DNA from 3 places in the Novosphingobium sp. BF6 genome. Region 2 is predicted to be linked to each of the others. Evidence: riboswitches for the same ligand, from Rfam matches in the RefSeq annotation. Region 2 holds a riboswitch; each other region holds the start of a gene.
The links. Region 2 has a riboswitch for cobalamin ahead of AC4D6D_RS13535 (TonB-dependent receptor domain-containing protein). Riboswitches for the same ligand answer to the same signal wherever they lie in the genome.

Region 1 (9,625 bases), 290 kb from region 2:
CGAAGCCGAACAGCACCGAAAGCGCCGCGCGCATGGCGCCGCCATGGGTGAGGATCAGGCTGGCGCGGTCGATCTCAGTGAGCGCCTCGCCGATGCGGGTGCAAAGCTGCGACCAGCGCTCGCCGCCGGGCGGGGCATGGGTCTCGGGATCGTCCCAGAACCGGGCCTGCACGGCCGGATCGAGTTGCTGCGGGGCAAGACCGTCCCAGTCGCCGAAGTCGATTTCACGCCAGCGCAGGTCGAGGTCATGCCGCCGCCGACGCAGGGCCGCGATCTGCGCGGCGGGAATGCTCGACCTTTGCAGGTCGGACGAAACCACCCGCTCGAACGTCAGGCCCGCCGCCCGCGTCACGCAGTGTGCTACCCCGGCAGGCGTCGACGGATCGTCGCGGTGGCCGAGCAGCAGCCCCGGTTTTACCGGCGCGCCGTGGCGCATGAGGTGGACGAGCACGCCGTTCATGCAGCCCCTGCGACCGCCGCCTCGGCAAAAGTCGCCATGCCGTCATGCGCGGCCAGCGCCGAGCGCACGATCTGCGCCGCCACCGCCGCGCCCGAACCTTCGCCCAGCCTCATGCCGAGGTGCAGCAACGGGTCCAGCCCAAAGCGTTCGAGCAGACGCACGTGTCCCGCCTCGGCCGAGCAATGCGCGGCAAGGCAGTGGCCGAGAAAAGCGGCATTGTCCGCCAGCAGCGGCGCAAGGGCCGCGCAGGCGATGAACCCGTCGAGCAGGACCGGCACCCGCAAATGCCGCGCCGCCAGCACCGCCCCCGCCATGGCCGCGATCTCCCGCCCGCCGAGCCGGCGCAAAGTCTCGAAAGCGTCGGTGCAATCGGCCCCGTGCAGCGCAAGGGCCGCCGCGACCGCCTCGGCCTTCCGCGCGAGGCCCGCATCGTCGAGGCCGGTGCCGCGCCCGATCCATTCCGCTGCCTCGCCGCCGAAGACTTGCGCGGCCAGCGCGGCGGCGGGCGTCGTATTGCCAATGCCCATCTCGCCCACGAAGAACAGGTCGCTATCCGCCATGACCGCAGCCGCCCCGGCATTGAGGGCCGCCAGACACTCCGCCTCGCTCATCGCCGGTTCGCGGGTGATGTCCCCGGTCGGGCACGCGAGATCGAGCGGGACGACCGCCAGCTGCGCACCGCAGGCCGCCGTCAGCGCATTGATCGCCGCGCCGCCCGCCTTGAAATTGGTGACCATCTGCACGGTGACTTCCGGCGGATAGGCACTGACCCCGCGCGCGGCGACGCCATGGTTGCCTGCGAAGATCACCGCGCGGATGCGGTCGGCGCGGGGACGCGCGCGGCCCTGCCAGCCCGCCATGAACACCGCGATCTCCTCCAGCCGCCCGAGCGAGCCGAGCGGCTTTGTGAGCACCGCCTGACGCGCGCGCGCGGCTTCCAGCGCGGCGAGGTCGGGCTCGGGCAGGTCGGCGAGCGCGGCGGCGAAGGCGGCGCGGTTCTCGAACCGGATCATGTGCCGATGTACCCTTCGGGCGGGGTGCGGGTGATGAAGTGGCCCTTCACGCCCTGCGGCCATTCGCGGTAAGGCACCTGCCCGTGCTCGCTGGCGGCATGGCGCGAAGCATATTCGAGAATAGCGCGGGCCGCGTCCGCGTCCGGCGTGAAGTCGCCGAGCACATAGCCGAGCTTGCCCGGTGCGCGGATCGCCACGGTGCAGTGGCGCTGGCAGGCGAAGAGGCAGGGCATTTCCTGAACCGCCACGCCCTGAAGGTCCGGCTCGGCAGCCTGCACCGCGCGCATGGCCTCGGCCAGCACCGCGCCGCCGCGCTGCCCGTTTGCGTCCTCGCGCGTTTCGGCGGAGTGACGGCAGGTATTGCACACCACCACGGAAGGGCCGGGTTCGACGGGATGCAGCATCAGCAGCCGCTCCTCAGCCCGAGGCAGGGAGTTCCGGCAATGGAAATTCGGCAGTTCACGGCATGTCCTTCAAGCGAGCATCGAACCCGGCCGGGCCGACGTGCAGGCGAAGGACATGCGATCGCGGCAGGCGACGACAGGCCCTCTCGCGCCGCAAGACGGCACGGCAGTGGCTGTCGCTCTGCGAGGCATGACCCCGTTCGTCCGGCTCACCCTGTCCGGTCGAAGAACGACTGCGGCAGGCAGGTCTCCTGGCTCACGGGTCGGTGCCGGTTCGGCCGCCTTCTCAGGAGCTTACGCCCCCAATGGCGAAATGGCCGCACGGCTCGCCGCTTACAGTTGCAGGGGCAGCCGGGGCCTTGAACCCGCGTTCCCTTTTGATCCCCTTGCGGGGAACCTGTCGCAGGCGTGGCCCTATCGGGTGGCGGCCCGGCGTGCAAGAGCGCGCCGCTTGCGCGCCCCCGCGAAGTGCCATAGGTCCCGGCGCCGATGACCGCCTGTCCCGCCCTGCTCGTCACTGCGCCGTCTTCGGGACAGGGCAAGACCCTCGTCACCGCCGCCCTCGCCCGCCGCCATGTCCGCGCCGGACGCCGGGTGCGGGTGTTCAAGTGCGGGCCGGATTTCCTCGACCCGATGGTCCACGAAGTGGCCAGCGGCGCGCCGGTCCACCAGCTCGACCTGTTCATGTGCGGCGAGGACCAGTGCCGCGCCCTGCTGCACGAGGCGGCACGGGAGGCGGACCTGATCCTGATCGAAGGGGTCATGGGCCTGTTCGACGGCACCCCCTCCTCCGCCGACCTCGCCCGGCACTTCGGCCTGCCGGTCATGGCGGTGATGGATGGGTCCTCGATGGCCCAGACCTTCGGCGCGCTCGTCCACGGCCTCGCTACCTATCGGGACGGCGTGACCTTGGCCGCCGTGCTCGCCAATCGAGTCGGCAGCGAGCGCCATGCCGAACTGCTGGAACGAGGTATGCCGGACAGCGTGCAATGGCTCGGCGCGATGCGGCGCGACGAGGACATGGCCCTGCCCGAACGCCATCTCGGCCTCGTGCAGGCGGGCGAAGTCGCGGATATCGAAGCCCGTATCGACCGCGCCGCCGACCTGCTCCCCGAAAGCGCGCTCTGGCTGCCCGAGCCGGTGTCCTTCCCGGCCCCCCGCGCCGCCGCGCCGATCCCCGCTGCGCTGTCGGGCAGGCGCATCGCCATCGCCCGCGACGAGGCTTTCGGCTTCATCTACCGGGCAAACCTCGACTTTCTCGAACGGGCGGGCGCGCGGCTCTCGTTCTTCTCGCCCCTGCGCGATGAGGCCTTGCCGGACTGCGATGCGCTGTGGCTGCCGGGCGGCTACCCCGAGCTTCATCTCGCCGCGCTTTCCGCCAATCGGGCGATGATCGAGGCGATCCGGGAGCACTTCCGAGCCGGAAAACCGATCCTCGCCGAGTGCGGCGGCATGCTTTACGCCTGCGAAACGCTTGCGGACGCGGCAGGTCTCGGCGCGCCGATGCTGGGCCTGCTCCCCGCGAGCGCAACCATGCAGAAACGGCTGGTCGCGCTCGGCATGCAGGAAGCGGAACTGGCGGGCCATGCCGTGCGCGGCCACACCTTCCACTATTCGCGGCTGGAGACAGCCCTCGAACCCATCGCGCTCGCCCGGACGCCGGATGGGCGCAAGGGCGAGCGGATATTCCGGCAAGGCTCGCTCACCGCGAGCTACATGCACTTCTACTTCCCATCCGCGCCGGAGCTGATTGCGAACTTGCTGGGCTAAGCGATCGCAGGCAGCTTCGTGAGGTACTTGTCGAGCGTGATCGGATAGTCGCGCACGCGCACGCCGGTGGCATTGTAGACCGCATTGGCCACCGCCGCGCCGACCCCGCAGAGGCCGAGTTCGCCCACGCCCTTGGCCTTCATCGGCGAGACCTTGTCGTCCGCCTCGTCGAGGAACACCACCTCCTGATGCGGAATATCGGCATGGACCGGCACTTCGTACCCGGCGAGGTCGTGGTTGACGAAGAAGCCGAAGCGCTTGTCAACCGCCAGTTCCTCCATCAGCGCGCCGCCGACGCCCATGGTCATCGCCCCGATCACCTGGCTGCGCGCGGTCTTGGGATTGAGGATGCGCCCGGCAGCGCAGACCGCCAGCATGCGCCGCACCCGCGTCTCGCCGGTATAGGAATCGACCGCCACCTCGACGAAATGGGCGCCGAACGTCGATTGCTGGAACGTCTTGCCGAGATCGCCCCACTGCATCGTCTCTTCGGCGACGAGTTCGCCGGACTTCGCCGCTTCGGCCAGCGCCACCGAACGGTTGCCCGCGCGGACCTCGCCATCGACGAACTGCGCAGCGGCCGGATCCATGCCGAGCCGCTGCGCCGCCATGTCGCGCAGCTTCGCACAAGCCGCGTAGACGCCGGAGGTCGCGCTGTTGGCGCCCCACTGGCCGCCCGAACCCGCCGAGGCCGGGAACGACGAATCGCCCAGCTTCACGCGCACTTTCTCGACCGGCAGGCCCATCATTTCCGCCGCCGTCTGGGCGATGATCGTGTAGGAGCCGGTGCCGATATCGGTCATGTCGGTCTCGACGGTGACCATGCCGTCGCCCGCCAGCCGCACCCGCGCCGCCGAAGTCATGTTGATGTTGTTGCGGAACGCCGCCGCTACGCCCATGCCGATCAGCCAGCGCCCCTCGCGGACTTGTGCTGGCTTTGCACTGCGCCGGTTCCAGCCGAACCGCGCGGCCCCGTCTTCGAGACAGCGCACGAAGTTCCGCTGCGAGAACGGGCGCTTGGGGTTCTCGGGATCGACCTGCGTATCGTTCAGGACGCGGAACTTCACCGGGTCCATCGCCAGCTTCTCGGCCATCTCGTCGATGGCGATCTCCAGCGCCATCAGCCCCGGCGCCTCACCCGGAGCACGCATGGCATTGGCTTCGGGCAGGTCGAGTTCGGCCAGCCGCAGGGCGGTCAGGCGATTGGCTCCCGCATAAAGCAACTTCGTCTGCTGCGTCGCCGATTCCGGGCCGCCGCCGGGCAAGTCGCCTGACCAGCTTTCGTGGCCGATCGCGGTGAGCTTGCCGTCCTTCGTCGCGCCCAGACGAATGCGCTGGATCGTCGCCGGGCGGTGCGTCGCGTTGTTGAGCATGAGCGGGCGCGGCATCGCGATCTTGACCGGCCTGCCGCAGGCCTTGGCCCCCAGCGCCGCCATCACCGCGTCGGCGCGCAGGAACAGCTTGCCGCCGAATCCCCCGCCGATGAACGGCGAGCGGACGTGAACTTTCTCCGGCGGCATCTGGAGCGTCGTGGCCAGTTCGCGTTTGTTCCAGGCGATCATCTGGTTCGAGGTCCAGACCGACAGCGCGTCCCCCTCCCACCAGGCGATCGTGGCGAAAGGCTCCATCATCGCATGATTCTGGTCGGGCGTAGTGTAGGTCTGGTCCAACTGCACCGGAGCCGAGGCGAAGGCCCCTGCGAAATCGCCCGTATGCGTGTCAGCGTCATTGCCGGTCAGCGGCTGCGCGCCCGGCTTCGCCTTGGCAAGGTCGAACCGTCCCTGCCCGCGGTCATATGTGATCCGCACCGCATTGGCGGCGCTGCGCGCCTGTTCGAAGCTCTCCGCGACCACCACGGCTAGCGCCTGGTGATAGTGATCGACGTTCGGCCCGCCGAGCAGCTTGGCGGTGTTCATGTTGCCCTTGCCGAGCGGCTGCGCGTTCTCGGCCGAGACGATCGCCAGGACCCCCGGCATCCGCCGCGCTTCCTCGGCATGGAACGAGGCGATGCGCCCCTTGGCGATCCCGGCGCCGATCACGTAACCGTAGGCGGGCTTGGCCGGAACCTCGCCATGCTCGTAGGCGTAGGGGGCCTGTCCGGTGGTCTTGAGCTTGCCGTCCACGCGGTCGACGGCCTGGCCGATGACCTTCATCGCGTCGATGGGATTGGTGCCCGCAGGCGTGTCGAACTTCATGCCCGGTTCTCCGCGATAAGCGCCGCCAGCGTGCGTTCGGCCAGCGTGACCTTGAAGGCGTTTTCATGGGTGGGCCGCGCTTCGGCAAAGGCCGTCTTCGCAGTTGCCCCGGCGCCGTTTCGAAGCTGCGCATCCGCCGCCTCGACTCGCCAAGGCTTCGGCGCGACGCCGCCGAAAGCGACCCTCCCGCTGCCATCCTCGTTCAGAACCGCCGCCACCGAGACGAGCGCGAAGGCATAGGAGGCGCGGTCGCGAACCTTGTGGTAGAAATGGCGCCCGCCCAATGGCTTGGGCAGAGTCACGGCGGTAATCAGCTCGCCGGGCTGGAGCACGTTTTCCAGATGCGGGGTATCCCCCGGCAGGCGGTGGAAATCGCCGATCGGCACGCTGCGGGTCTTGCCCGAAGCATCGACGGTCTCGACCGCCGCATCCAGCACGCGCAGGGCGATCGCCATGTCGCTGGGATGGGTGGCGATGCAGGCATCGCTGGTGCCGATTACCCCGAGCGGACGGCTGAACCCGCCGATCGCCGCGCAGCCGGAGCCGGGCCTCCGCTTGTTGCAGGCCTGGTTGGTATCGTAGAAATAGGGGCAGCGGGTGCGCTGAAGCAGATTGCCGCCGGTCGTCGCCTTGTTGCGCAATTGCCCCGAGGCGCCCGCAACGATGGCGCGGGTAAGCACGCCGTAGTCCTTGCGCACCCGAGCGTCCGCCGCCAGCGCGGTATTGCTGACGAGCGTGCCGATGCGCAGGCCGCCTTGCTTCGTCTCCTCGATCCGGTCGAGTCCGAGGTCCTGCACATCGACCAGATGCGTCGGCGTCTCGATCTCCAGCTTCATCAGGTCGAGCAGGTTGGTGCCCCCGGCGATGAACTTGGCGCCCTTGTTCGCGGCGACAGCGGCAGCGGCGGCCGCAGGGGTCTTCGCGCGCTCATAGGTGAAGGACTTCATGCCCGAACCTCCGCATCATGGGTTTCCGCGATGCGGACACCGGCGACTTCCGCCATGGCCTCAGCGATGTTCGAATAGGCGCCGCAGCGGCAGAGATTGCCGCTCATCCGCTCGCGCATTTCCAGCACGGTCATCTCGGGCGCGCCGCCGACGTCGCCCTGGACATGGCTGGGAATACCAGCCTTGATCTCTTCCAGCACCGCCACCGCCGAGCAGATCTGCCCCGGCGTGCAATAGCCGCACTGGAAGCCGTCATGCTTGACGAAAGCCGCCTGCATCGGGTGCAGCTCTTCCGGCGTGCCGAGGCCTTCGATCGTCGTCACCGCATCGCCTTCATGCATCACCGCAAGGCTGAGGCAGGAATTGATGCGCGTGCCGTTCACCAGCACCGTGCAGGCCCCGCACTGGCCGTGGTCGCAGCCCTTCTTGGTGCCCATCAGGCCGATATGATCGCGCAGCGCATCGAGCAGCGTCGTGCGCGTATCCAGCATGAGCGCCTGCGCCTTGCCGTTGACCTTGAACGTAACCGCCATCGTCGGGGGCTGCTGTGCCATGGGTGCCGCTCCTTCCGCGACGGACGGGATGGCGGAAATCCCGACGCTGGCCACGCCGCCCGCCAGAACCGCACGCCTGGATACCTCGAAAAGCCCCGCCTCAAGCGAGGCCTCGCTCGACGTTTCGTTCATTGCCCGTCCTTTTCGCACCATTGGGACGGTTGGCCGTCCGTCAGGAACGATAACCCATGGGTGAGCAAAACGTCACTGCGCTAAATCGCATGCCGTCATGAACGCAGCTCATGATGAATGGCTCCCGGTCTCAGCCGGTCTGGCGCAGCAGATTACGGCCGTCGTGCTTGGCCTGGTAGAGCGCGCGATCCGCGCGTAGCATCAGTTCCTTGCAGTCGACATCGCCCAGGCTCGACGCCAGACCGATGCTGACCGTCACTGGCGGCAGGTCGAGCGGCTCCCAGTCGATGGTTTCCACGGCGCGGCGCACGCGCTCGGCCACGGCGAAAGCCATTTCCGCCTCGGTCGAAGGCAGGACGATCAGGAATTCCTCCCCGCCGATCCGACCGACAAGGTCTGCCCCCCGGATCGCCAGCGCACAGACTTGCGCCACCCGGCGGATCACCTGATCGCCCACGGCATGGCCGAAACGGTCGTTGATGAGCTTGAAACGGTCGATATCCAGCACCGCGATCGCGAGCGGCCCGCCAAGCATGGCCGCCTTGGCGATCTCGGTATCGAGACAGGCCATGACTTTGCGGCGATTGGCGATCTCGGTCAGCGCGTCGGTTTCGGCCAGATGGATTGCCTCGTCCGCGCGCGCCTCCGCCTTCGCCCGGGCGCTGGCCAGTTCCATCGCCGCGAGCACGCGGTTGGTCACGTCCTGGAAGATGCCGAAGATCGCCCCCGGCTTGCCGTCCTCGCGCAGTTCGACTTCGCTGCAACTGTAGACGTAGCGGATTTCGCCATCCGCGCGGATGATGCGTGCTTCGAACTCGATCGGACTCAGCGTTTCCAGGCTCTGCGCCAAAGTGCCTTCCACCAGCGTCCGGTCCTCCGGGTGATAGAAGTTCACCGCCATGTCCAGCGAGGGCAGGAGACCGGGTTCGAGGCCGTGAATGCGGAACACCTCGCCCGACCAGAACAGCCGCTGCTCCGCCAGTTCGAGCCGCCAGTGCCCGACTTTGGCGATGCCCTCGGACATTTCCAGCCAGCGCTTGCCGCGCTCCACTTCGGCGAAACTGCGGTCGCGCATGGCGATGAGCGCCGCCAGTGGAAGTGCCGAGACCAGCAGGGTGAAGAGATAGAACTGGAAGAACAGCACTTCCACCCGGGTGCCGCCATCCGTCAGGCTGATCGATCCCTGCCCCTGCCAGATCGCCACCGAACCGATCGCGGCGATTGTCAGGATACTGCACGTCGCCCCGGTCGCGCCGAGGAAGTAAGTAGCGAAGAGCACGCAAAGCAATGGCAGGAACAACAGCGGATAGGTCGATTGGGCGAAGACCGCAGCGGTGATTCCCGCCACCAGCGCCAGGACCAGCGCCGTGAGCCCGAAATGGCCCACGCCTCTGGCAGGTCCACTCGTGCCGGGATGCACGAAGTTCATGATCAGAGGCACGACGATCAGGATGCCTAGCGCCACGGTCGTCAGCCAGGACAGGAACATGTGGCCGAAGTTGTCTCCGGCGATGAGGCTGGCGACGGTCGCACTCGCCACCGAAGCGAAGATCGCGGCGAGACAGAACCGCAGGATCGCGGAAATGTGGAAGAACGAATCGTTGCGCCGCTGGATGTCGCGCATGACCCCGAAGGCGATCAGCGCCTCCAGCACATTGGCGCACGTCAACCCGAGCGCGAGGCCCGGCCGAGCGCTGAAAACGAGATTGCCCAGAAAGCTGGCGAATCCAAGCGCCAGCAATACCCATCGCCGCTGGCCCGGCTGCGCCAGCAGGAGCGCCGCCACGGCAACCCCGCTGGCCGGCCAGACGGTAGCGATGCCGTCAGCTCCGCGCGTCAATTGAAGAGCGATGATGGCCAGAGAAAAATAGAGACCGCCCGCCAGTGCCGCCGCTAGAATCGTCCGACGAAGATTACTGCTACCCACAGATCCGAGATAGCGGTCTGCTCGACCGATTTCGACATAATATCCATCGTCATGCGAAATTTCGGTGCGCCGATGCGGGACAGCCGGGCAACTTTTGCCCATTGAAGGCTTGGCGGAGCGGGAGGGATTCGAACCCTCGATACGCTTTTGGCGTATACTCACTTTCCAGGCGAGCGCCTTCGACCACTCGGCCACCGCTCCGCATGCACTGGTAAGGCGGGCG
Region 2 (9,625 bases):
GTGAGCGGCCGTCCGCCCATCACCGCATGCCCGGAATCTGGCCTCACCAGCCCGGCGATGACCGAAAGCAGCGTCGACTTGCCCGCCCCGTTGGGGCCGCAGATCGCGGTGATCATGCCCCGGCGGCAATTGAGCGAAACGCCGTCGAGGCGGCCCGCGACCGTCACGTTGTCGGCACCGAAGCTCATGCCACCATCCCCCGCCGCATCCTCAGCAGCAGCCGCAGGAAGAACGGCGCGCCGAGGAGGCTGAGGGCGATGCCGAGGCGCAGTTCCCCGCCCGAAAGCGGGAGAATGCGGCAGAGACAATCGGCGAAAAGCAGCAGCAGCGCCCCTGCCACGGCGGAAGGCACCAGCAGCGAGGACGGCTTGCGGTCGGTCATCGGGCGCACGAGGTGCGGCACCATCAGGCCGACGAAGCCGATGATCCCCGCCACCGCCACGCCCGAACCGACGATCAGGCCGACACCGAGGATCATCAGCGCCTGAAGCCGCAGCGGCTCCACGCCCAGCGAGCGGGCGGCCATCTCGCCAAGGGTCATCGCGTCGAGGTCCCTCCCGGCGTAGAACAGCACGCCGAGGCCGGTCACGGTCAGCGGCGTCGCGATCCAGACCTCGCGCCAGGAACGGTCCGCCAACGAGCCCATCATCCAGGTGACGATCTCACTCATGGCGAAGGGCGAAGGCGTGAGGCTGATGGCGAGGCTCATCAACGCCCCAGCAAGGCTGGAGACCATCAGCCCGGCCAGCGTGAACAGCGCCACGCCGCCGCCGCGCCCGGCGATCAGCGCCAGCAAGGTCATCGCTCCGCCCGCGCCGATCAGCGCGAAGAGCGGCAGCATCCACGGCGCCGAGGCATAGCCGGTCCAGAAGCTCAGCACCGCGCCCAGCGCCGCGCCCGGCGCGATGCCGAAGAGGCCGGGGTCGGCCAGCGGATTGCGCAAGTACCCCTGCATCGCCGCGCCCGCCGCGCCGAGACCCGCGCCGAGCACCAGCGCCAACACTGCGCGCGGCAGGCGCAATTGCACCAGGATCACCGAGGCGTTCTGCAGTTCGGGGGAAAAGGGGTTGATCCACACGCGGCCCGCCAGCAGCGACAAAGGCACCGCGACAAGGAGCGCGAGAGCCAGTAGCAGGACGAAACGCAAGTTCATGGCGAGAGAGAAACGGTCCTTTGAAGGATTGGCCTATCGGTAAAGGGCTGCGCCGTCTCCAGCGCCCGCCGTGCCGCCGCCAGTTCGTCCAGCGCATGCGGGATCGTAGGCCCGCCGCACCAGAGGATGGAGCGGCTCAGCATGAAACGCCGGGTACTGGTCAGCGCGGAAAGCGCCGGGTGATGCAGCATTCGGTCCTCCTCGGCGAGCGGGTCGCCTACCGCAAAGACCACGCGCGGCGGGTCCGCCAGCACGTGCTCCAGGGGTAGGAAATCGGCCTGGGAAAGGCCTCGCGCGCCGGCAATATTCGTAAAGCCGGTGCGGTGCATCATGTCAACGATCAGGGTCCGGTCCCCGGCCACCAGTCCACCGGATTCCCACATGAGTGCAGGAACTTGACGAGAACCGGGAGGCGGCGCGCTCCGGCGCAGGGCGGCATCGATGCGCGCCACCAGCCGCTCGCCGCGCTCGGGATGCCCCGCCAGCCGTGCCAGTTCGCGCACCTGCTCGCGGGCGGAGGCGATGTCCGTAGCGATCGGCATCTTCACCAGACGATAGCCCAGCCGCCGGAATGCCCCCTCGCTCGCCGGATCGAGGAAGGCGCTGGCGACGACCACTTTCGGGCCGATCGTCGCCACTTCCTCCACCGTGCCCGCGATCGCGCGGTAACGCCGCGCCTCGGCCATCGGCATCGAGCTGCTTTCCGGATCCTGGCTGTAGCTGGAAATCGCCAGCAACTGCCCCGGCCCGGTCACTTCGGCGAGGATCGCGTCGGTACAGGGATTGAGCGAGACGATGGTGGGCTGCGCGGCGCCCCGCGTCACGGCAGCGGCCTCGCTGGCGCCGCCGCCACAGCCCGCCAGCGTCGCGGCGGCACCGGCCAGAACCAGCGCCGCCGCGACCGGGAAGGCCTTGCGCTTCCCCCGCCCGGTTACCGTCAGGGGAAGCGGCAGGATCACATCTTCACCCGCACCCCGGCGTAAGCCGCGCGGCCCGGCGTGCCGTAAGTCCGCACCACTTCGTAGTGCTCGTCGAACAGGTTCTCGACCCGGCCGTAGACCTGGATGTTCTGCGTCACGTCGTAGGCCGCGCGCAGGCCGACCACGACATTGCCGCCGAGATAATAGGTGTTCGCCACGTCGTCATAGCGTCCCCCGCCCACGCGCAGGTCCGCACCGAGGCGGAAACCCTGCGACCAGTGCTTGTCGAGGCTGGCATAGAGGTTGGTCTTGGGACGGCGGGCGAGCCGGGCGCCGGTGTCCTCGTTGGTGGCGTCGAGATAGGTGGCGGAAAGGCTCATGTCGAAGCCTTGCCAGTCGCTCACCTGCATGCCCAGTTCCACGCCCTTGGCGCGGGCGCGGCCGACATTGTAATAGTTCCACGCGGCCAGATCGTAGTCGATCAGGTTCTTCGTCTTGCGGTCGAAATAGGTGACCGAGAACGTACCGTGCCCTTCCGCGAAGGGCTGCTCGACGCCCACGTCCCACGACTTCGAGGTCTCGGGATCGAGCGCACGGAAACCGGCATTGGTATAGAGCTGGTAGAGCGAAGGCGCCTTGAAGCCCTCGCCATAGCTGGCGCGCAGGATCGGCGCGCTCTCGCTGCCGCCGATCACCCAGGCGCCGTTGGCCGAGAAGGTCGTCTTATGGCCGAAGTCCGAGTTGTCGTCGTAGCGCAGCCCGCCGTTCAGGGTCAGGCCGGTGACCGGACGCAGGGTGAGCATGCCGAAGTAGCTGTCGATCGAGGTCGAGTCCTTCGAACCGTAATTGTCCGAGAACTTCTGCTTCTCGGTCTCGGCGCCGACGAGAATGCTTGCCATCTCGACCGGCGTGTAGGAAACCTGCCCCTCGAAGCGGTCGGCGCGGCCATTGGTCGTGTAGGGACCGAAGACCGCGTCGTCGGAAATGCGGCGCGTGTCGGTCAGGCCATAGCCCACGCGGGCGGTAAGGCGGCCGTCGAGGCCCCTGTAGCGCAAGTTCGCATAGCCCACCGTGTCGCGCTTCATGCCCACGTTCAGGGCATCGGCGCCGGTATTGTCGTAATCGTAGTTGGCCTTGGTCCAGTACGTCCCGGCATCGGCGGAGAGGCCATCGACGATCTGCACTTCGGCGCGGGCATTGGCGCTCTTGCTCTCGAAGCCGTCCTTTTCCTGTCCGCCGCGGCGCTCGTTGAAGGCGGAATAGCCGTCACCCTTGAGCCAGTTGCCGCCCAGCGTCAGGCCGACCGGCCCCACCTTGCCCGCCGCCGAGGCGCCGAGCTGCTTCTGGTCGCGCCAGCCGTACTCGGCCTGCCCGCGCGCGGTCCACTCGTCGGTCGGGCGCGCGGTGATGAGATTGACGACGCCGCCGATGGCGCGGCTGCCCCAGAGCACGCCGGACGATCCGCGCACCACTTCGATGCGGTCGAACTGGCCCACGGTCAGGCTGCCGAAGTCGAAGCCGCCGCCGACATCGCCCGGATCGTTGATCCGCACGCCGTCGATCAGCACGAGGCTCTGGGCGTTCTCGGCGCCGCGGATAAAGACGCTGGCGGGCTGGCCGAAGCCGCCCGACTGGGTGAAGGTCACGCCCGGCAGGCGCGCCAGGATATCGGTGGCGGTAACCGCCTGGGTGCGCTCGATATCCGCGCGGGTGACGACCGAGACGGACTGGCCGATCTCGCTCACCGGCGTTTCAGTGCGGGTGGCGGTGACGACGATATTGTCGCCGATATTCTCAAGGGCCGCCTCGTCCGCGAGTGCGGGGGTAGAGACCGCAAGGGCGGTCCCCAGCAGAAATAGGTACTTCACGGGTATTCCTCCAACCTGAACGACTTTTGCCGTCCATGGCGGAGCCCCGCGCGTTTTCCTCTGCGCATGGGCTCGCTGCATGCCGGGACACCCCGCCCGGCTGCGGAACGACCGTCAAAGGCAGGTCTCCTGGCTCCCGGATCGTCGCGCCGCTCCCGCCTTCCCGGTGTGACCCAGTGGCATCGCTTGGAAGGGGCGCTCCCCGGTCACAGTTGCGGGGGCAGCTTCGGACTCGCGCCGAATTCCCTTTTGAGGCCCGGTTGCGGGCCACCCATGACGTATCGCGCGGATTACCGGGCGTCGCGCGGATTGGCAAGCGGTGCGCAAAGCGCGGCGCTCGGGCATCGCCGGGGCAAATCCCCAAGAAAGTCTTAAGCGATTCAGTCTATCCCTCCCGCCTGTGCCGCTTCGGGACGCGCCCATCTCGGCAGATGCCATGCGCGCCGAAGCAGGGTAGGCGCGGGAGTGCGCCTCGTTGAAGTTGCGCCGAGAGGACCCGGATTGACCGCTGCCGCCCTTCCCTCCTGCCCCGAAACCTGGGAGCCGCGCCCGCTCGATTTCCAGGGGAACTTCGTGCGCGGCGGACGGCGGCGGCTCCTGCGTCGACGGCGCCGCTGGACGCTCGGCGCGGCGGCGCTCGTGGCCGTGGCCCTGCCCGCCTTCGCCTCGCCGCCGCTGACCGGATGGGACGGCTTCACCGTGACAGGGGCCGAAACCGCGCAGCCGCCGGTCCTGCCGATGCCCTTCGAGCAGGCGGGCGCCAGCTTCCCCGGCTCGGCCTATTACTATCTCGAAGCCGAACAGCCGGTGCTGAAGATCGGCGAAGGCATCCATTCGGACGCCGAAGACCCGGTGAGCGGCCCCGTCGCCCGCGCCTTCCGGATCGACAACTCCGGCGTCGACCGCAGCCGCGCGCTCCAGTGCCTGACCGCCGCGATCTATTACGAAGCCGCCAGCGAACCCGACGGCGGCCAGCGCGCGGTGGCGCAAGTCGTGCTCAACCGCGTCGCCCATCCGGCCTATCCCAAGACCGTCTGCGGCGTCGTCTACCAGGGATCGGAGCGCCCGACCGGCTGCCAGTTCTCCTTTACCTGCGACGGCTCGCTCGCCCGCGCGCCGCAGCGCTATTTCTGGCAACGGGCCGAGGATGTCGCCCGCGCCGCGCTCTCGGGTTACGTCTACGCGCCCATCGGGCTGGCGACGCATTACCACACGATCCAGGTCAATCCCTACTGGGCGCCGAGCCTCCACTACCTGACGACGATCGGCGCGCATCGCTTCTATGCCTTCAACGGCGCGGCGGGGAACCCGGCCTCGTTCCGCTTCGCCTATCTCGGCGGCGAACCGCTCGCCGCCCCGCATCGCCGCGACGAATCCGCCGCCAGCGCCCTTGCCAATGCCGCGCTCGACCCGCTGGCGGTGCAGCGCGCCTTCGAGGCCTCCGCACCTGCGCGGCTTGAGACGGCGGCGGCGCCCGTAACGGCCAGCCAGCCTCCCGCGCCACTCTATTCCAGCGACGTGCGCGAACGCGGGGGCGAGGACCTCTACCGCGCCCGCAACCTGCCGGAAGCGACCGTTCGCCCGGAATATGCCAATTCCGGCAAATGGATCGCCCAGCCCACCCATTGAAAAGCGGGGTTTAAGGATACTCCAAGGACCGGCGGCAAGGTTTCAGCAACCATAGGCTCTCACCAAGGCTTAGCGGCTTCCTCCTATAAAGAGCCTCCGGGACGCCGCCCCTGAGCGTCTCCAAGAAACGAGGCGCCCTTCCACCATGGCAATCCGCTTTTCCGCCGCCCGGAATGGCTCCTGTCCCATACTCGTGCGTGCGCTCTGCCCCTCGGTGCCGCTCTGCGCCGCCAACGACAATTCCCCGGCGCATGCCCGCCTGCGCCGCCGCATCCGCGAAGCGTCGGCGGATACCGCCAACGAGCGCATCTTCGCCGAAGCCCTGCGCCACTTCGCCCGCCACGGCCTCTCCGCCGCCGCCCATGCCCGCGCCCATGCCGCCGCCGCCCGCCTTGCCGGGGACGAAGTGTCCTGCACCTGGTGGATCGCCATCTGCCGCCAGCTCGACCGCCGCATGGCCGACGCCTTCGCCCAGCGCATCGCCCGGAACGGGTGAGCGTTACCCGACAAAGGGAGAGCATTGCCCCCCGGCCCGCTCGCCCTAAGCTTGTCGAAGGGCCTTCGACAGGCTCAGGCTGAGCGGGGTCGCGAGCGGGAGCGGGATCAGAGGGGGAGCCGAGTCTGGGTCGGGGTCGAGAGAAAACCCAACCGCGTCTCCCTCCCGCAACATTCCGCAAGCTCAGCGACACCCGCCGTTCAGCTCCTCCCTCTACAATAGCCTGAACCGCAATCGCGCGGCGCGACCGTCTGCCCTTTCTCCAAGGCGACTCGCTTCGGGTTACGCTTGCCGGTCATCGGGTCGTGCGAGACAGTGAGTCCGATTGCGACGCCGCTCGCGACGGATGCAATAAGCGCCCCGTCGGTTGCGGAAAAGAGGCCGAAACCTGCGTTTCGGGCCGCGCTTTCCGCGCACTTTCGTGACTTATTGCAATTGCGAACTATTATCAGTAAAAAGCGACACACGAGCCTTTCCCGCAGGCTTTTCCCGGTTGCAATGTCGGTTCGGGGGGCGTAGGCCGCCCCTCGTTGAACACCGGCACCTGCCTCAGCGGGACAAGAGCAGGCCGCCTTTTTCGTCCGTTAGGTCCCGCCTTTGGGAAGGACAAGCAAGCATCATGGCTCGTAAGAAGATTGCCCTCATCGGCGCCGGCAACATCGGCGGCACCCTCGCGCACCTCGCCGCGCAGAAGGAACTGGGCGACATCGTCCTCTTCGACGTCGCCGAAGGCCTGCCGCAGGGCAAGGCGCTCGACCTGTCGCAGTGCGGCCCCGTCGAGGGCTTCGACGCCAAGATCACCGGCACCAACGACTATGCCGACATTGCCGGTGCAGACGTCATCATCGTCACCGCCGGTGTCGCCCGCAAGCCCGGCATGAGCCGCGACGACCTGCTCGGCATCAACCTCAAGGTGATGAAGTCGGTCGGCGAAGGCATCGCCGCCAACGCACCCGACGCATTCGTGATCTGCATCACCAACCCGCTCGACGCGATGGTCTGGGCGCTGCGCGAATTCTCGGGCCTGCCCGCGAACAAGGTCGTCGGCATGGCCGGCGTGCTCGACTCGGCCCGCTTCTCGACCTTCCTCGCCTGGGAATTCGGCGTCTCGATCCGCGACGTGAACACGTTCGTGCTCGGCGGCCACGGCGACACCATGGTGCCGGTCGTGCAGTACTCGACCGTCAACGGCATCCCGGTTCCCGACCTCATCAAGCAGGGCCGCACCACCCAGGAAAAGATCGACGCGATCGTCCAGCGCACCCGTTCGGGCGGCGGCGAGATCGTCGGCCTGCTCAAGACCGGCTCGGCCTTCTACGCGCCTGCCGCCTCGGGCATCGCCATGGCCGAAGCCTACCTCAACGACCAGAAGCGCATCCTGCCAATCGCCGCTTACGTCGACGGCCAGTACGGCGTTGACGGTCTCTACGTCGGCGTTCCCGCCGTGATCGGCGCGAACGGCGTCGAGGAAATCGTCGAAATCGAGCTGGACGCCGAAGCCAAGGCCAACCTCCAGGTCTCGGTCGACGCGGTCAAGGAACTGCTGGTCGCCTGCAAGGGCATCGACCCCTCGCTGGCCTGATCCGGACCATGACGGCCCCGCCCGCCCCGTCATCGCACGGGGCGGGCGAGGTCTTCGGCCATCCGGCCCCAGATTTTACCAAGTTGATTTTACCACGTTGATTTTACCACTGGGGCGGTTGCACTTCGCGGAAATTGCGCCATGGCGCTATCCAAGCCGGAATCGGCCTACACCAGGAACAGGAATTAGGATCGACCTATGTCCATTCTCGTCGACAAGAACACCAAGGTCATTACCCAGGGCATGACCGGCAAGACCGGCAGCTTCCACACCGAAGCCGCGCTGGCCTACGGCACCCAGATGGTTGCCGGCGTTACCCCGGGCAAGGGCGGCACCAGCCACCTTGACCTGCCCCAGTACGACACCGTCGCCGAAGCCAAGGCCGCGACCGGCGCCACCGCCTCGTGCATCTACGTGCCGCCCGCGGGCTGCGCCGACGCCATCCTCGAGGCGATCGACGCCGAGATGGAACTGATCGTCGCCATCACCGAAGGCGTTCCGGTTCTCGACATGGTTCGCGTGAAGCGCGCCCTTTCGGGTTCGAAGTCGCGCCTGATCGGCCCGAACTGCCCCGGCGTCCTGACCCCCGGCGAATGCAAGATCGGCATCATGCCCGGCAGCATCTTCTCCAAGGGTTCGGTCGGCGTCGTCTCGCGCTCGGGCACGCTCACCTATGAAGCGGTGTTCCAGACCACCAACGCCGGTCTCGGCCAGACCACCGCAGTCGGCATCGGCGGCGACCCGGTCAACGGCACCAACTTCATCGACGTGCTGGAACTGTTCCTGGCCGACGAAGCCACCAAGTCGATCATCATGATCGGTGAAATCGGCGGCAGCGCCGAAGAAGAAGCGGCCCAGTTCCTCAAGGACGAAGCCAAGCGCGGCCGCAAGAAGCCGATGGTCGGCTTCATCGCCGGTCGTACGGCCCCTCCGGGCCGCCGCATGGGCCACGCCGGTGCCATCGTCTCGGGCGGCCAGGGCGGCGCCGAAGACAAGATCGCAGCCATGGAAGAAGCAGGCATCCGTGTCTCGCCCTCGCCGTCGCTGCTGGGTGAAACCCTTGTGGAAGTCCTCAAGGAAATCGCCTGATCCATCCCCGCGGGCGGCGCATGTCCTTCGGGACCTGCGCCGCCTTGCGGACCCACATGACCGTCCGGCGCGTTAGCGCGAGCGGATGCGATGCGAACGAACCGGCCCCTCCCCCCATTCGGGACCATCGGTCGCTATAACGAATTTGCCATAGTTACTATGGTAGGGCCGGCGGTTTTCCGGCGCGACAAAAGGTGACACCCGATGGGCGACGAAAGTTTCGACTTCACCCCCGATGATATTCTCGACGGCCCGCAGGCCGGTCCGAGCTGGCAACGCAAGAACTGGCCGCTCGTCGGCGCGGAATTCGAGGACGACCTGACGCAGGGCCTCGACCCCAGCGCCCTCAAGGTCAAGATCGAGAAGGCCGCCGCCAAGGGTGGTCAGAAGGTCGACCAGTCCCGCATAGACGAAGCTGCGGCCGACGCCATCCGCGCCATGATGCTGATCCGCACATATCGCGTGCGCGGTCATCTGGCAGCCGATCTCGACCCGCTCGGCCTCAACCAGCGCCAGCTTCCCGCCGATCTCACCCCCGAATACCACGGCTTCGTAGGCGCCGCGCAGGACCGTCAGGTCTATGTCGGCGGTGCGCTCGGCCTGGAATGGACGACCGTTCGCGAGATCGTCCAGATCCTGCGCGCGAACTATTGCGGCAAGGTCGGCCTCGAATACATGCACATCTCCGATGTCGAGGAACGCCGTTTCCTCCAGGAGCGCATGGAAGGGGCGAACAAGGAAATCGAGTTCACCCCCGAAGGCAAGAAGGCGATCCTTCAGGCCGTCGTGCGCGGCGAGCAGTACGAGAAGTTCCTCGGCAAGAAGTACGTCGGCACCAAGCGCTTCGGCCTGGACGGCGGCGAAGCCATGATCCCGGCGCTCGAAGCC
Region 3 (9,625 bases), on a different replicon from region 2:
CGTCGGTCAGGTCCGCGCCGGTCAGCTTGGTTCCCTCGATCCGCGCGGAAGTCAGCCGGGCCCGGCGCAGCAACCCGTTGCTGAAATCGCATCCGGTCATGACCGCATCGCTGAGGTCGGTCTGGACGAAGCTCGCTTCCGGCCCCCGGCAGCGGCGGAAGCGGGCGCCGGTGAGATTGGCGCCGTCGAACCGGGCGCGGCGCAGCGAACAGCGCTCGAATGTCGTGTCGCCCAGATCGAGGCCGGAAAAATCGCCTTCGTCGAGCGTGCAGTCGGTCAGGGTGCGGGGACCGTCGGCGGCGGGTTCCAGCAGGGTTTCGCGGGTGACGGTGGCTGCGATCATGCGCGCCTTATGCCGCAAGGAGGCGATGCCGCAAGGGCGGGTCTGCGTTTCGGGTCATTTGATGCCGCCTGACAAGCCGCGACAGTCACGCGAATGTCATCGCGGCGCTCTAGGCGCCCCTGCGTGACCCTCGGCGATTCTCCGCGCGCGCAGCGCAAGTCCGGCAGCATCGGCCTGACCGGGGTGGCCGTGTTCTCGCTCCCGGTCCTGCTGTTCCAGGCCGTCGAACTGGCATGGCGGTCCTACCTGCCGGCTTTCCTGACCCAGACCGTCGGCATGACGCTGGCGCTGGTGGGGGCGCTCATGCTGGGTGTACGGGTGCTCGATGCCCTGGCGGATGTCGTGCTCGGCTGGGTCAGCGACATGGTCCCTACCCGTTTCGGTCGCCGCGCGCCGTGGATGGTCATGGGTGCCGTGCTCGTTCCCCTGGGCGCGCTGCTGCTGTTTCTGTCGCCGCCGGGAGCGGGACTGGGGCGGGTGATCGGCGCCAGTCTGCTGCTGCACATGGGCTATTCCTTCATCGTCACCCCGCACGGCGGCTGGGGTCTCGAACTCTCCAACGACAAGGGCGAGCGTACCCGGATCATGGGTGCCAAGGTCTGGTTCGGCGTGATCGGTGCCATCGGCATGCTCGCGCTGATCGGACTGCTGGAGGGGCGGTTCGGATTCGACATTCGCGCATTGGCGATGGTGCTGGGCACCGTCATTGCCGCAGCGGCGCCGGTGACGGTGCTCGCCGTGGTGGCGATGTTTCGAGAACCGGGCCCGGTCGGGACGGCGCGGCCGCGCGGCTCTCCCATCGCCCTGGCGCGGGATATGATGCGCGATCCGGACTTGCGGCGGATCCTGCTTCTCTATCTGCTGTGCGGCACGGCCGATGCAGCGACGGCGGGCACTTTCCTGTTTCTGGTTGGACCGGTTCTCGGGCTGACAGGTCAGGCAGCGCTGTTCATGCTGATCCAGCCGGTGATGACCCTGTTCATGCTGCCGATCTGGGCGAAAGTAGCGGATCGGATCGGGCGGCGCCGGGTTCTGGGCCTGGGCTTCGGCTGGCAGGCGCTGGTCATGCCGCTCGCCTTGACGGTCCCTTCGGGCAGTGCCGTGCTGTTCGGCCTGTTTCTGGCCTTGCGTGGCCTGACTTGCGGCGTCGACTACATGCTGCTGCGCGCCATGGTGGCGGATGTCGCCGAACGCGGGGGCGCACGAAGAGCCGAATTGGGGGCCAAATTGGGGGCAAGCCAGGGACCAAGGTCTTCCGCCAGCTATTATGCGCTGAGCAGCGTGACGCTCAAGCTCGCGCTCGGACTGGGCGGAGGGCTGGGTCTCTGGCTGATCGGTGCGGCGGGCTTTCAGGTCGGGGGGGCGCCCGATGCGGCGGCCGGTCTGGCCGTAAGGCTGGCCTTCGTGCTGCCTTCGGTTGCGGCGGGGCTGGGCGGACTGGTCCTCCTGGGCGGTGCTCGATTCTCCCCGGCCCGATCCCTCTTGCGGAGGGGCGCGCCAGCGGCTAGCTGAGCCGTTCCTGCGGCCGCTTCTATCGGCGGCCTGCGGGAAGATCGCGCCGGTGCCTCGAGCGAGGCTTAATAGGGAACGCGGTGAGGGAGGTTTCTCCCGAATCCGGGGCTGTCCCTGCAACTGTCAGCGGCGAGCAAGATGCCATGGCCTGCTTCGGCAGGCCGACCACTGGCCCCCGCGCGAAGCTTGCGCGAAAGCCGGGAAGGTTGCGCATCGCGCTTTGACCCGTGAGCCAGGAGACCTGCCGGCGTATCGGTCGCTCTTGCCCTGGTCCAGGGATAGGCCAAGGCTCGGTACTCCGCGTGAGCGACGAAGCCGTGCGGCTGGGGCTGCACCGGCGTGCAGAACGGGCGCTTGCCGCGCTGGCCCGTCGCTGCGCGCGGACCGGCCCTTGGCCGGCAAGCCCCGGTCTTCGTCGCCGTTGCGTGGCAGGATGCCGTGGTGCCCGCTTTCCAGAAGCCTGCCCCTTTCGCCGTGCGCGGCTGGTGCCCCGATGCCTGGCGTCCGATGATGGCGGGCGACGGGCTGATCCTGCGCGTGAAGCCGCGCCACGCGCGGCTCATGCGCGGCGAAGTGGCGCTGCTGTGCGACCTCGCGAACCGCTTCGGCAATGGCGCGATCGATCTCACCAACCGCGCCAATCTCCAGATCCGGGGCCTTCGCGAGGCGGATATGGCCGAGGCGCTGGCGCTGCTGGTGGAGCGGGGTCTGGTCGATGCCACCCCCGATAGCGAAAGGCGCCGCAACGTGCTGGTCGCGCCGGACTGGGCCGAGGGAGGCACGGCATGGCGGCTGGCCGACGAACTCATGGCGCGGCTGCACGAACTGCCGGAGCTGCCGGGCAAGATCGGTTTTGCGATAGACCTCGGCGCGGCACCGGTCCTGACCGAGGTTTCCGCCGATTTCCGGCTGGAGCGGGCGGCGGATGCGGCATTGCTGCTGCGTCTCGACGGTCGGGCGGCAGGCGTGCCCGTCTGCGCGGACGAAGCCGTTGATCGCATTCTGGAACTGGCGCGCTGGTTTGCCGAAAGCGGTGCCATCGCCGCCGGTCGTGCCCGGCGCTATGAAGGGCCGCTGCCGGACTGGGCGGACGGTACTTTGCGTCCCGCCGCTTCGCGTGTACCGCTCTTGCCTGGAACCTGTCTCTCCGGCGCAACCGGAGGACGGGTCTGGGGCCTGCCGTTCGGGCGGACCGATGCGGTGGCCCTGTCCCGGCTGATGGCGAAGACCGGCGCGGAGGCTCTCCGCGTGACGCCGTGGCGCGCCCTCGTGACCGAGGGGGGCAAGGCGGAAGACGTCGAAGGCTTCCTCACCGATCCTGCCGACCCCCGCCTCGCTGCCGATGCCTGTCCCGGCGCTCCCGCTTGCCCGCAATCCACCGTCGAGACCCGCGCGTTGGCCGAACGTCTGGCGCCGCATGCTTCCGGCCGTCTTCACGTCTCGGGCTGCGCCAAGGGCTGCGCGCGGGCGGGCGTCGCCGATGTCGCGATCACCGGGCGCGACGGCGCCTTCGACCTTGCATTCCAGGCGCGGGTCGGGGACCCGCCGGTCTTGTCCGGCCTGACCCCGGAGCGCCTGCTCGCCCATTTCGGAGCTTACTGATGGCCTATCTCTACGAAAAAGACGGCGCGGCGATCTACCGGGAGTCCTTCAGGACGATCCGGGCCGAAGCCGATCTCGCGCGCTTCGCGCCGGTGGAGGAGCGCATCGCCGTGCGCATGATCCATGCGGCGGGGCTGGTCGAACTCGCCGCCCATATCCGTTTCTCGCCGACCTTTGCCGAAGCGGCGGTCGCGGCGCTGGAGCGCGGCGCGCCGATCCTCTGCGACGCGCGCATGGTCAGCGAGGGGGTTACCCGCGCCCGCATGCCTGCCGGAAACGCGGTGATCTGCACGCTGAACGACCCACAAGTGCCGGATCTGGCGCGGGACATGGGCAATACCCGCTCCGCTGCCGCGCTGGAACTCTGGCGGCCGCATCTGGAGGGCGCGCTGGTGGCGATCGGCAATGCCCCGACCGCGCTGTTCCACTTGCTGAACATGCTGGAAGACCCGGCCTGTCCGCGTCCGGCGGCGATCATCGGCTGCCCGGTCGGCTTCGTCGGCGCCGCCGAGTCCAAGGCAGCCCTGTGGGAAGTGCAGCCGGTGCCGTGCTGCGTGGTCGAGGGCCGCCTCGGCGGCAGCGCGATCACCGTGGCGGCGGTCAATGCGATCGGGAGCGGCGCGGAATGAGCGTAGGCACCGCTCACGGCACCGTTCACGGCGTCGGGCTGGGGCCGGGCGCGCAGGACCTGCTCAGCGTGAGGGCGGACCGGCTGGTACGCGGCGCCCGCCACGTCGCCTATTTTCGCAAGGCGGGAAGGCCGGGGCAGGCGCGCCGGATCGTCGAGGGGATGCTGCGCGAGGACGTGGTCGAATTCGCGATGGAATATCCGGTGACGACGGAAATTCCCCTTTCCGATCCGCGCTACAACGACTGTCTGGCCGAATTCTACGCGCGCTGTACCGCCCATCTCGATGCGCTGGCCCGCGCGGGCGAGGACGTGGTGGTGCTCTGCGAGGGCGATCCGTTCTTCTACGGTTCGTTCATGCACCTCTACAGTCGTCTGGCCGGATCGGTGCCGGTCGGCGTCGTGCCGGGGATCACCGGCATGTCGGGCGCCTGGACCGCCTGCGGCACGCCGATGACCTGGGGCGACGACGTGCTCACTGTGCTTACCGCGACGTTGCCGGAGGAAGACCTCGCGCGCCGCATCCGCGATACCGATGCGCTGGTGGTGATGAAGATCGGCCGCAACCTCGCCAAGCTGCGCCGCGCGGTGGCGCTGGCCGGGCGCGAGGGTGAGGCCTGGCTGGTCGAACATGCGGCGATGGCCGAGCAGCGGGTCACGCCGCTTGCCGAAGCGAGCGAGGTGACGCCCTATTTCTCGATCCTGCTGATCCACGGCCAGGGGCGGCGGCCATGAGTGCGGCGGCGAACGGCGGCTGGGTGGCCGTGGTCGGTCTCGGGCCGGGAGGCGAAGCGCAAGTCACGCCCGAAGTCACCGCCCTGCTGGCCGAGGCGACCGATGTGATCGGCTACGCGCCCTATGTCGCCCGCGTGGCCGCGCGCGAGGGACTGGTGCGCCACGCCAGCGACAACCGCGTCGAACTGGAGCGTGCCGCCCATGCGTTGTCGCTCGCGGCGGCGGGGCGGCGGGCGGTCGTCGTGTCCTCGGGCGATCCCGGCGTCTTCGCGATGGCCTCCGCGCTGTTCGAGGCCTGGGAGCAGGGGCCGCCCGCGTGGCGGGACCTCGATATCCGCGTGCTGCCCGGCATCACCGCGATGCTGGCCGCCAGTGCGCGGGCGGGGGCGCCGCTCGGGCACGACTTCTGCGCCATCAACCTCTCGGACAACCTGAAGCCCTGGGCGTTGATCGAGCGGCGGCTGCGGCTGGCGGCGGAGGCGGATTTCGCGATGGCCTTCTACAACCCGCGCTCGAAAGCGCGCCCGGACGGTTTCGCGCGGGTTCTCGACATCCTGCGCGAGGCCTGCGGGCCGGAGCGGCTGATCCTCTTCGCCCGTGCCGTCTGCACGGCGGAAGAGCGCCTGGACGTCGTTACCCTGGCCGAAGCCCGTCCCGAAATGGCCGATATGCGGACGATGGTGATCGTCGGCTCCAGCACCACGCGGCTGGTCGAGCGCGGGTTCGGCAGCGCGCGACCTCCGGTGCTCTACACGCCGAGATGGGCGGGATGAGCGAGCCAGTCCATCACGTCGCCGACCTCATGGACCGTGGCGCGGGCGGGTATGAAGGGGCGGTCGATCATCAGCACCGGCAGGCTCAGCCGCCGCGCCGCGACGATCTTGGCCTCGGCACCCGTGCCGCCCGCGTTCTTGCAGACGATAAGGTCGATGCCGTGCTCCTGCAGAAGGTGTGTGTCGCCCTCCACCGTGAACGGCCCACGATCGACGACGAGCCGGTGGTCCGGCAGTGCGGGCGCCACCTCCGGCCTGTCCACGAAGCGCAGCAAATAGCGGTGCTGGGGCTGGGCGGCGAAGGCCTCGACATGCATCCGCCCGAGCGCGAGCATCACGCGGCGCGCCGGGCCGGAGAGGACGGCCACGGCGGCGGCGATGTCCGGCACAGTGTGCCAGCGGTCGCCGGGAACGGGCTGCCACGCCGGGCGCGTCAGGGCGAGGAGCGGCACCCCGGTCGCTTCGGCGGCGGCCACCGCATGGGCGCTCATCGTCGCGGCGAAAGGATGGGTCGCGTCGATCAGGCGGGTGACGCCCTCCTCGCGGATATGGCGTTCGAGGCCGCTCACCCCGCCGAACCCGCCGATGCGGATCGGGACCGGCTGGGCGCGCGGGTTTGCCGTCCGTCCCGCATAGCTCAGCGTGGCGTTGAGGCCGCGTTCCGCCACGGCGGCGGCCAGCGCGCTGGCTTCGCCGGTGCCGCCAAGGATCAGGATATGCTCCATGTCTGACCTTCTCCAGAAGCCGTGGCTCACGATCGTCGGGCTGGGTGAGGACGGGATTTCCGGCCTGTCCGAGGCTGCCCGCACCGCTCTTGCAGAGGCCGAAATCGTGACCGGGGCCGTGCGGCATCTCGGCCTGCTTTCGGGACTTAGTGCGGAATGCCGACCATGGCCAGTGCCCTTTGCCGAGGGGGTGGCGCCGCTGCTGGCCTTGCGGGGGCGGCGGGTGGTGCTGCTGGCTTCGGGCGATCCCTTCTTGTTCGGTGCGGGAACGGTGGTGACGCGCGAACTCGCCCCCGGCGAATGGAAGGCGCATCCGGGGCCTTCGACTTTCGCGCTCGCCGCTGCGCGGCTAGGCTGGGCGCTGGAGGGGACGCTCTGCATGGGCCTCCATGCCGCACCGCTCGCGCGGCTGCGGCCCCATCTGGCGCCGGGCCTGCGGGCGCTGGTGCTGCTGCGGGACGGCGCGGCGGTTCGCGCGCTGGCGGACTATCTGTGCGAGCAGGGCTTCGGGGAATCCGCGCTCGTCGTGCTGGAAGCGCTGGGCGGCCCGCGTGAACGGGTGCGGCAGGCCACGGCGGCGGGGTTCGATCTTGCCGATATCGCTCACCCCGTGGCGGTGGCGCTGGCTTGCGTCGGAGCGGGCCGTGTGATGCCGTGCGCTTCGGGGATCGACGACGACTGGTTCGCCCATGACGGCCAGATTACCAAGCGCCCGGTGCGCGCGCTGGCGCTCTCCGCCCTCGCGCCCCGGCCTGGCGAGACCTTGTGGGATATCGGCGCGGGATCGGGTTCGATAGCGATCGAATGGCTGCTGTCGGGGCGGGACCTGAAGGCTCTGGCCTTCGAACGCGACCCGCAACGCGCCTTGCGCGCGCGCGCCAATGCCGAGGCGCTCGGTATGGCCCATCTGGAGGTCGTCGAGGGACCGGCGCCCGACGTTCTTGACGGACAGCCGCAGCCCGATGCGGTGTTCATCGGCGGCGGCCTTTCGCTGCCGCTGGTCGAGCGGCTACGACGATTGCGGTCGGGGACCCGGCTGGTTGCCCATGCCGTCACGCTGGAATCGGAGGCGCTGCTGGCGCAGTGCCAGTCCGAAATGGGCGGCAGCCTGCTGCGCATCGAACTGGCGCAATCGGCGCCGCTTGGCAGCAGGCGCGGCTGGAAGGCGCATTATCCGGTGGTGCAGTGGAGCGTCACGCTGTGATCGTGGCGGGCTTTGGTTTTCGGACGGGCGCGGCGCCGTCCTCGCTGCGCGATGCTTTCGAGTTGGCTTGTGCCGATTGCGGCCTTGCAATCACGGCTTTGGCCGCTCCGGCCGACAAAGTGCATCCGCTTGCTCCGCTTGCCGCGGAACTGGGTGTCCCGGTCGTCGCCATACTGCCCGAGGCACTTGAACAGGCGCCTACCACCACCGTTTCGCCCGCCAGCCTCGCCGCCCGCCGCACTGGAAGCGTGGCCGAGGCTGCCGCTCTGGCGGCGGCAGTTCCCGGCGCCCGCTTGCTTACGACCCGCCACGTTTCGTCCGATCGCGTGGCGACTTGCGCCATCGCCCAGGGAATTTCGCCATGACCGTTCACTTCATCGGCGCCGGTCCCGGCGCGCCCGATCTCCTGACCCTGCGCGGGCGAGACCTGATCGCCGCCAGCCCGGTCTGCCTCTATGCCGGATCGCTGGTGCCTGCCGCCGTGCTCGACCATTGCCCGCCGGGTGCGCGCATCCTCAACACCGCGCCGATGGACCTCGACGCGATCATTGCCGCTATCGTCGAGGCCCACGGCGAGGGCCATGACATTGCCCGCCTCCATTCGGGCGACCTCTCGATCTGGTCGGCCATGGGCGAGCAGGTCCGCCGTCTGCGCGCGCTGGGCATTCCCTTCACCGTCACGCCGGGGGTTCCCGCCTTCGCCGCCGCCGCCGCCGCGCTGGAGGCCGAACTGACCGTGCCGACGATCGCCCAGTCGCTGGTGCTCACCCGCACTTCCGGCCGGGCCAGCGCCATGCCCGAAAGCGAGAGCCTGACCCGCTTCGCCGCGACCGGCAGCACGCTGGCGATCCATCTCTCGATTCATAACCTTGCGAAAGTCGTCGAGGACCTCTCGCCCGAATATGGACCGGATTGCCCGGTCGCGGTGATCTGGCGGGCGAGCTGGCCGGACGAGCGGGTCGTCCGCGCGACACTCGCCACGGTCGAGCAGGCGGTGGACGGCAGCATGGAGCGCACCGCGCTGATCCTGGTCGGGCCGGGATTGGCGACCGATGCGGGCGCGGAGGTGCGGAGCAGTCTCTATTCGCAGGACTACGACCGCCGCTTCAGGCCGCAATCGGCGGAATCGCGCTTTGCCGGAGAGCCGGGTTGAGGAACGGGGCATGATCGATCTCGACCTGATCGGTATCGGCACCGGCAATCCGGAGCACCTGACGCTCGCCGCAATCCGGGCGATGAACGAAGCCGACCTGATCCTCTTGCCCCGCAAGGGCGATGCCAAGTCCGACCTGCTCGACCTGCGGCGGACGATCTGCGACGCGGTGCTGACGGGCGCGACGCGGATTGTCGAATTCGATTTGCCCGAGCGCGATGCCGACGCGGCCTATCTGGAGGCCGTGGACGACTGGCACCAGGCGATTGCCGGGGTCTGGGCTAGGGAGATCGAGACGCATCTTCCGCAGGGCGGCAGGCTGGCGCTGCTCGTCTGGGGCGATCCCTCGCTCTACGACAGTTCCCTGCGCATTGCCGAGCGGTTGCTGGCGGCGGGTGTTGCACTGCACGTGCGGGTCGTGCCGGGGATCACCAGCATCCAGGCGCTGACCGCGGCGCATGGCATCACCCTCAACACACTGGCCGCGCCCGTCACTATCACGACCGGCCGCAGGCTGCGCCGGGAAGGGTGGCCCGAGGGCAGCGACACGCTGGTCGTCATGCTCGATGCCGCCTGCGCTTTCGAGACACTGCCCGCCCAGGACATCCATATCTGGTGGGGGGCCTATCTCGGCATGGTGCAGGAGTGTCTCATCGCTGGAGCGCTGGATGAGGTAGCAGGCGAGATCGTGCGGCGGCGGGCCGAGCTTCGCGCCGAAAACGGCTGGATCATGGATGTCTATCTGCTCAGACGGACAGCGAAGTGAGGTGAAACGCAACTATGGTTGCGCGTTTTGCAATTGTGCTGCACCGCAGCATAGCGCATAAGGATCGGGCCTTTCAGGCATCCTCTCCCAAGACTTTTCCAAGCCGGCCCTTGTGGTCGGCTTTCTTTTTGTCTGCCTTCCGCAAGGGGCGGCGCCGCCGGCCTTGGTTTCCCAACGACAAAGG

Region 1: it holds a riboswitch for cobalamin, as region 2 does, so the genes downstream of both, AC4D6D_RS14810 (DUF1636 domain-containing protein) here and AC4D6D_RS13535 (TonB-dependent receptor domain-containing protein) in region 2, are expected to answer to the same signal.
Region 3: it holds a riboswitch for cobalamin, as region 2 does, so the genes downstream of both, AC4D6D_RS17605 (ferredoxin-like domain-containing protein) here and AC4D6D_RS13535 (TonB-dependent receptor domain-containing protein) in region 2, are expected to answer to the same signal.

Annotation. Positions count from the first base shown of each region.
Region 1 is NZ_CM177775.1:3,046,351-3,055,975, forward strand. It holds gene AC4D6D_RS14800 (histidine phosphatase family protein) at 1-460, opposite strand, end outside; gene cobT (nicotinate-nucleotide--dimethylbenzimidazole phosphoribosyltransferase) at 457-1,473, opposite strand; gene AC4D6D_RS14810 (DUF1636 domain-containing protein) at 1,470-1,877, opposite strand; cobalamin riboswitch at 2,102-2,293, opposite strand; gene AC4D6D_RS14815 (cobyrinic acid a,c-diamide synthase CobB) at 2,367-3,647, shown strand; gene paoC (aldehyde oxidoreductase molybdenum-binding subunit PaoC) at 3,644-5,842, opposite strand; gene AC4D6D_RS14825 (FAD binding domain-containing protein) at 5,839-6,789, opposite strand; gene paoA (aldehyde dehydrogenase iron-sulfur subunit PaoA) at 6,786-7,475, opposite strand; gene AC4D6D_RS14835 (sensor domain-containing diguanylate cyclase) at 7,606-9,315, opposite strand; tRNA gene AC4D6D_RS14840 (tRNA-Ser) at 9,513-9,603, opposite strand.
Region 2 is NZ_CM177775.1:2,759,043-2,768,667, forward strand. It holds gene AC4D6D_RS13520 (ABC transporter ATP-binding protein) at 1-188, opposite strand, end outside; gene AC4D6D_RS13525 (FecCD family ABC transporter permease) at 185-1,153, opposite strand; gene AC4D6D_RS13530 (ABC transporter substrate-binding protein) at 1,150-2,112, opposite strand; gene AC4D6D_RS13535 (TonB-dependent receptor domain-containing protein) at 2,109-3,941, opposite strand; cobalamin riboswitch at 4,044-4,231, opposite strand; gene AC4D6D_RS13540 (cell wall hydrolase) at 4,443-5,570, shown strand; gene AC4D6D_RS13545 (hypothetical protein) at 5,764-6,066, shown strand; gene mdh (malate dehydrogenase) at 6,686-7,648, shown strand; gene sucD (succinate--CoA ligase subunit alpha) at 7,847-8,737, shown strand; gene AC4D6D_RS13560 (2-oxoglutarate dehydrogenase E1 component) at 8,942-9,625, shown strand, end outside.
Region 3 is NZ_CM177776.1:488,110-497,734, reverse strand. It holds gene AC4D6D_RS17615 (pentapeptide repeat-containing protein) at 1-343, opposite strand, end outside; gene AC4D6D_RS17610 (MFS transporter) at 467-1,855, shown strand; cobalamin riboswitch at 1,886-2,117, shown strand; gene AC4D6D_RS17605 (ferredoxin-like domain-containing protein) at 2,195-3,457, shown strand; gene AC4D6D_RS17600 (precorrin-8X methylmutase) at 3,457-4,086, shown strand; gene cobI (precorrin-2 C(20)-methyltransferase) at 4,083-4,820, shown strand; gene cobJ (precorrin-3B C(17)-methyltransferase) at 4,817-5,593, shown strand; gene AC4D6D_RS17585 (cobalt-precorrin-6A reductase) at 5,569-6,318, opposite strand; gene cbiE (precorrin-6y C5,15-methyltransferase (decarboxylating) subunit CbiE) at 6,317-7,522, shown strand; gene AC4D6D_RS17575 (cobalamin biosynthesis protein) at 7,504-7,887, shown strand; gene cobM (precorrin-4 C(11)-methyltransferase) at 7,884-8,675, shown strand; gene cobF (precorrin-6A synthase (deacetylating)) at 8,686-9,441, shown strand.